Linked DNA regions of Rudanella lutea DSM 19387. The protein of the gene in region 1 binds, or shares a complex with, the protein of each later gene. Links are inferred from orthologs where the notes say so. Each region holds a gene or a part of one and is shown on either strand. Other genes may lie near its edges.

Evidence for each region.
Region 2: the proteins of dinB (region 1) and dnaN are in contact, whole or in part, in a solved structure (PDB 1OK7), measured with the Escherichia coli proteins. The link is inferred for Rudanella lutea DSM 19387 from one-to-one orthologs.

What each region holds. Positions count from the first base shown.
Region 1 is NZ_KB913013.1:5,198,385-5,201,512, reverse strand. What follows is about bases 1-2,802. They hold dinB (DNA polymerase IV), read left to right. Parts: upstream 1-761; coding sequence 762-1,844; downstream 1,845-2,802. Other genes in these bases: RUDLU_RS0121345 (IlvD/Edd family dehydratase), read left to right, coding at 2,701-2,802; RUDLU_RS0121350 (RNA polymerase sigma factor), read left to right, coding at 2,040-2,645; RUDLU_RS0121360 (penicillin-binding protein 1A), read left to right, coding at 1-472. Outside these bases: more of RUDLU_RS0121345, read left to right, coding at 2,803-3,128. UniProt on the Escherichia coli protein: Poorly processive, error-prone DNA polymerase involved in translesion repair and untargeted mutagenesis. Copies undamaged DNA at stalled replication forks, which arise in vivo from mismatched or misaligned primer ends.
Region 2 is NZ_KB913013.1:2,026,361-2,029,606, forward strand. What follows is about bases 1-2,920. They hold dnaN (DNA polymerase III subunit beta), read right to left. Parts: upstream 2,062-2,920; coding sequence 940-2,061; downstream 1-939. Other genes in these bases: RUDLU_RS0108370 (TCR/Tet family MFS transporter), read right to left, coding at 1-846; RUDLU_RS27150 (S-adenosylmethionine decarboxylase family protein), read left to right, coding at 2,323-2,676; RUDLU_RS0108385 (DUF4178 domain-containing protein), read left to right, coding at 2,673-2,920. In the rest of the region: more of RUDLU_RS0108385, read left to right, coding at 2,921-3,246. UniProt on the Escherichia coli protein: Confers DNA tethering and processivity to DNA polymerases and other proteins. Acts as a clamp, forming a ring around DNA (a reaction catalyzed by the clamp-loading complex) which diffuses in an ATP-independent manner freely and bidirectionally along dsDNA.

The DNA.
Region 1 (3,128 bases):
GCCGGGCGGCACATCGCAAAACCTCTGGTCGTTCAATATTTTTAAGAACAACCATCAGATGGGCGGCAAAACCGGAACCACCTCGAACAACTCCGACGGCTGGTTTGTGGGTGTGTCCGACAAACTCGTTATTGGTGCCTGGGTTGGGGGCGATGACCGGAGTATTCACTTCCGATCCACCGATCTGGGTGAGGGTGCTAAAACAGCGTTGCCGATTGTCGGGCGGTTCCTGGAAAAAGTGTACGCCGACAAAGCGTTTAAAGACCTTCAGGGGCCTTTCCCGAAGCCATCGGTGCCGATTACCAAAGAATATCTTAACTGTAGCTATGACTACGACGAGAGCGAGTCAACGGATTCGGATTCGACAGACGTAGACCCGAGCCTGCTCGATTCAACGTTTACACCAACCCCGGCCCCAACCCCCGAACCGACAACCCCGCCCGATACCACCAATAGTACGGGTGGCCGCTGACGGTAAACTGGAGTTGAAATGAAAAAGGGATTTGGTCACGGGCCGAATCCCTTTTTCATTGGCCTGTTTTTGCCGAAAAAGTATAGGTCCCGACGGATGAAGGACAAGTCTTTTGACAAGATTACAGGATAAGGAGGATTTATCTGGGCCTAAATAAATCCTCTTTATCCGATACGTTGGCCCGGCTGTAAATCCTCCGGGGCAGAAAAACGTTTTTGCAAACCTGCCAGAATAAACTTGTCCTATACCCGTACCAACAGATACGGCGTTGGTATGGTAAATTTGTATAATGCCCGCTCCGTTGCCACCGATCCGCAAGATTATCCATATCGACATGGACGCCTTTTACGCGTCGGTGGAGCAACGCGACAACCCCGACCTCCGGGGCAAACCTGTTGCCGTGGGCGGTTCGCGGGCCCGGGGCGTGGTGGCCGCAGCCAGTTATGAAGCACGTACCTTCGGCGTACGATCGGCGATGGCATCGGTTACGGCCCTGCGGAAATGCCCCGATCTCCTTTTTGTCAAACCCCGTTTCGAGGTTTACAAAGCCGTTTCGGCCCAAATTCGGGCTGTTTTTGCCGAATACACCGACCTGATCGAACCGCTTTCGCTCGACGAGGCTTATCTGGACGTAACCGAAAACCGGGCCGGGCTGGCGTCGGCAACGGAAATTGCCCGGCAGATCAAGGCCAAAATTCTGGAAAATACCCAGCTGACGGCCTCAGCCGGGGTTTCATACAACAAATTCCTGGCGAAGCTCGCATCAGACTACCGCAAACCCGATGGTTTGTTTGTGATTAAACCCGCCGACGGCCCCCGCTTCGTCGAACCCCTACCCGTGGGAGCGTTTCACGGGATCGGACGCGTTACGGCCGGCAAAATGAATGCACTCGGTATTTTTACCGGCCTCGATCTGCGGCAACAGTCGGAGGAGTTTCTGACCCGGCACTTCGGTAAGGCAGGCCATCATTATTACCATATCGCGCGCGGTATCGACGAACGGGCCGTCAACCCCGACCGGGTTCGGAAATCGGTTGGCTCCGAAAACACGTTTGAGACCGACCTTTCGACCGAGCAGGCACTTGTCGATGGGCTTCAACCGTTGATCGACGATGTGTGGGAGTACTGCCAGAATCGGCAGATTGGTGCCCGCACGGTCACGCTCAAAGTGAAGTACGCCGATTTTCAGCAGATTACCCGTAGTCGAACAATAGCCACTGTTCTCCCCGATCGCTCAACCCTCGAACGAATCTGCCGGGAATTACTCCAATCCATTTTACCCGTTACGCAGGGCGTTCGGCTACTGGGCGTATCGTTGTCCAGCCTTTCCGACGAAACCAGTATGCCCAACCGGCAACTAACCCTATTTTGACGGTATTGCTGCAAAAACGCAGAACCAATTGGGGCGGTCAGTTTGCCTTAGAGACTTTCGGCACACCTATTTTTCGCCAAGCGGGCAACATAAATCATAATATTAAATAATTTTCATTTATTGTTACAAATCCTCTCTTACTTTTGCATCCATTGCATCTATCGATTTACTCTATACGCCAATCTGCTGAGAAGTATGACCCTGACAGCCCCCTCCTCCAGTATTCGAATACGTTCGGCAGAGCGCTCCTACAAACAACTTTCTGACGCGGACCTAATCCGACTGGCCCTGGCTACCGCCGACACCCGCTACCTGAATACACTGTACAGTCGGCAGTACAGGCCTGTTTATAACACGTGCTTATACTGGCTGAAGGACCCAGACTCAGCCGCCGACTGCACGCAGGAGGTTCTGATCAAAGTGTTTCAAAACCTTAGCTCGTTTGAACATCAGAGCAGTTTCTCGACCTGGCTTAATGCCGTGACGCGCAATCACTGCACAGATATACTGCGCCGTCAGCAGCGGCAACCGGGGCATTTTAGCCTAAACGAGGCTTTTCTGGAAACCGAACCCGTTCACTGGATAGCACCAGCCGACACGAGCGAAGACCTTTGGTTTTACCTCCGTTACCTTAAACCCGACGATCGGCAGATACTTTACCTGAAGTACGAAGACGACATTAAAACCGAGGATCTCGCCAAACATCTCGGTATCACGGTGAGTGCCGCCAAGATGCGACTCAACCGCGCCCGAACCCGCCTTAAAGCACTTTACGAACGTGTAAACATGGGTATGCCTTGACCTAAATGCCCTTTATGCAGACAGAGAGTTCCCCTAATGGAACTCGGTTTAACGTATGCCCCTCCGCTCCCATGATTGGTTTGGCCGCACCGGTAAAGACGGCTTCATCTACCGCGCCTGGATGAAAAATCAGGGCTTCCCGCATCACCTCTTCGAAGGCAAGCCCGTCATTGGTATCTGCAATACATTTTCGGAATTTACCCCCTGCAACGCGCACTTCCGCGAACTGGCCGAAGCCGTGAAGCGGGGAGTATGGGAGGCAGGTGGTTTTCCGCTTGAATTCCCGGTTATGTCGCTGGGAGAGTGCCAAATCAAGCCCACCGCGATGCTTTTCCGCAACCTGGCCAGTATGGACGTGGAGGAGAGTATTCGGGGAAACTCGATCGACGGGGTGATTCTGCTCTGCGGCTGCGACAAAACAACGCCCTCGCTCGTGATGGGTGCCTGTAGCGTCGACTTGCCCACGATTGTGCTGTCGGGCGG
Region 2 (3,246 bases), 3.2 Mb from region 1 along the record:
GGTAAGGCCACCCTGTACAATGGCAAAGCACAAGCCGATCATCGCCAGCGACCAGCCAACAATTTCCTCGTCCCAGCCAAACTTTTCCATGGTGTAAAATGTCCAGGTGCCCTGTACCGAAAAGCCAGCAATGTAGATGAGCACGAGCGAGGCTACCAGACCCAGAATAACCGGGTAATGACACAGCCGGAGCAGAGAGCCTACGGGGTTGGCCCGTCGCCAGTCGAACGGACGGCGGTTTTCGGGAGCGAGCGATTCGGGCAAGACAAACAGACCGTACAGGAAATTGACAAACGAGAGACCAGCAGCCACAAAAAACGGCGTTCGCGGGCCAAACTGCGCCAGCGTACCACCCAGGGCGGGACCAAGAATAAAGCCAACGCCAAACGCGGCCCCTACAAGCCCAAAGTTCTGCGCCCGTTTTTCGGGGGTACTGATGTCGGCAATGTACGCACTCGCTGTAGTAAAGCTGGCCCCGGTAACGCCCGCCAGTAAACGCCCCAGAAAGAGCCACTCGATACTGGGAGCAAATCCCGTCAGAACGTAGTCGAGCCCGAACCCAAACAGGGAGAACAACAGCACCGGTCGGCGGCCGTACCGGTCGCTGAGCCCACCCAGTACGGGGGCAAACATAAACTGCATACCAGCGTACGCAAACGTCAGCCAGCCACCGTACCGGGCCGCCTGGCTCAAATCGCCCTGTATGAGTTGCTCAATCAGCTTAGGCACCACCGGAATAATGATACCTAACCCCGTCACGTCGATCAGAAGGGTGATAAAAATAAACGCGAGAGCCGGGCCACGCTTGGCCGGGCCAGAGGTTACCTGGGTAGATTGAGTCGACATAAGAAAGGAATGCGAAATGATGAATGGGCTGGTGCGCAGTAGTTTATCTGGCGCCAGCCCATTCATCATTTCGCATTATGCATTACGCATTAGTTAAGCGTACGTATTCAGCATCACTGGCATCACCAGCATCAGCAGTTCTTCGTTTTCTTCTTTATCGGCCGGAATGATAAGACCCGCCCGGTTGGGAGCCGACATTTCGAGCGAAATCATCTTGGCGTTCAGGTTACCGAGCATCTCTACGAGCAACTTGGCATTGAAACCAATCTCCATCGGCACCCCTTCGTAATCGCACAAAAGAATCTCGTTGGCCTCGTTCGAGTAGTCGAGGTCTTCGGCCGAAATGGTAAGCTTGTTGTCTTTCAGCGACAGCCGAATCTGGTGCGTTGTGCGGTTGGCGTAGATCATAATCCGCTTGAGCGAATTGAGCAGATCGGTACGGCCAATCGTCATGACGTTCGTGTTATTAGTCGGGATGGCGTTTTCGTAGTCCGGGAAACGCTCATCGATCAGGCGGCAGATCAGCTGCGTAGAGCTAAACGAGAACGATGCGTTGGCCTGGCTGAACTCAGCCCGTACATCGACCCCCTCGGGCAACGACGCTTTGAGGAGCTGGAGGGCTTTCCGGGGCACGATAAGCGACGTATTGGCCGAGCCCGAAATGTCGGTCCGGCGGTACCGGATCAGGCGGTGCCCGTCGGTAGCCACAAACGTAGCCTTATCGTCGCTCAGGTTCAGGTACACCCCCGTCATGGCCGGGCGCAGATCGTCGGTGCTGGTGGCAAAAACGGTATTGTTGATCGCATCGAGCAGGGCATCGGACGACAATTCGACCGACAGATTTTTGTTAACCGCCGGGATTTTGGGGAAATCAATCGGGTTTTCGCCGGAGAGTTTGTAACGGCCGTTATCCGTCAGAATCTGGGTACCAAATGTCTCGGTGTCGATCTGGAACGTGACGGGTTGCTCGGGGAGGCTCCGCAACGTGTCGAGCAACAACTTGGCCGGAATCGCAATCGCCCCATTCTCCGTCGCATCAACCGGGATTTGGGTGGTCATGGTCGTCTGGAGATCTGAAGCCGTAACGGTCAGTGTCCCGTCCTCGATTTTAAAGAGGAAATTCTCTAAAATGGGCACAATAGGGTTCGACGCGACAACCCCGTTTATATTGGAAAGATTCTTAAGCAGAACCGAGGAGGAGACAATAAATTTCATAAGGCCTGTGTCTATTACAATAGAGCAAAACTAAAAAAAAAGGCGGTACTTTCTATGCCGTACAGGGCATAAGTTTACCAGAATCCTGCCGAGTGAACATCCACCCAACCGAAGCTTTGGGTATGTGCCTACACAAAAATAGAGCCAAAAACCCATTCATTTGACCTTCAAACCATTCAGACAAAAACCCATTTGTAAACGCGCCTAAAACGGATAGTTTTGTCGGGCTGACCATCAGCCAGATACCGTTGGTCAGAACCCATGACTACCTACACCCCCGGCCTGCATATACTGGCCACATTTACGGCTCCACAAACGCACCTGACCGACCCCGACGGTTGCCGGGCCCTGTTCGACGCGCTCATCGACGAGCTGGGCCTCGCCAAAGTAGGCGAAACCTACCATGCTTTCCCGAATGGCGGGTTTACGGCCGTCGTTTGCCTTACCGAATCGCACGTATCGATTCATACCTGGCCTGAATTCGGCGTGGCCACTTTTGACGTGTTTTTGTCTAACTTTCAGCGCAATAACGAGGCCAAGGTGCGGCTGTTCTACGCGCGTACGCTGGGCCATTTCGACGCTACCGAACAAACCCGCCACGAACTGACCCGATGACCGACGCTCTCCCCTCCGACTCACAGCCCGCATCGGCAACGCTTCAGTGCCCGCACTGCAAACACACCATTACGTACTATGACGTAACGGGTAGTTCATTTTATGGTTGCCCTAATTGCCAAACCTTTTTCAAATACGAAACCGAAAGCCTGCCCCGGCGTCTGACGCAGTTCGATAATCAAACTAAGCCGGTACTGCCGGTTGGCACAGAGGGCTTTATGGAGGGGCAATTTCATCGGGTGGTGGGCTACATGCACCGAAAAGAACGGGGCAAGCCTTATAACTGGGTCGAGTACGTGCTTTTCCGGGCCGATGGCGTGTACACCCAACTGGCCGAGTACGAAGGGCATTGGACATACATTGTACCCACCAAAGCCAAATACAACGAGTACGGCAAAGGGGGCAACGCCTACTACGTCGATACCGAAGAACGGCAATACCGGCTCTACAACCGCTACGAACCCCAGACCCTGCTGGCCATCGGTGAGTTTGACTGGAACGTGCTCGACGACGACCGGATGCGCGTGTCGGAGTACATCAACCCGCCCTACACCCTTGTGGCCGAAGTGG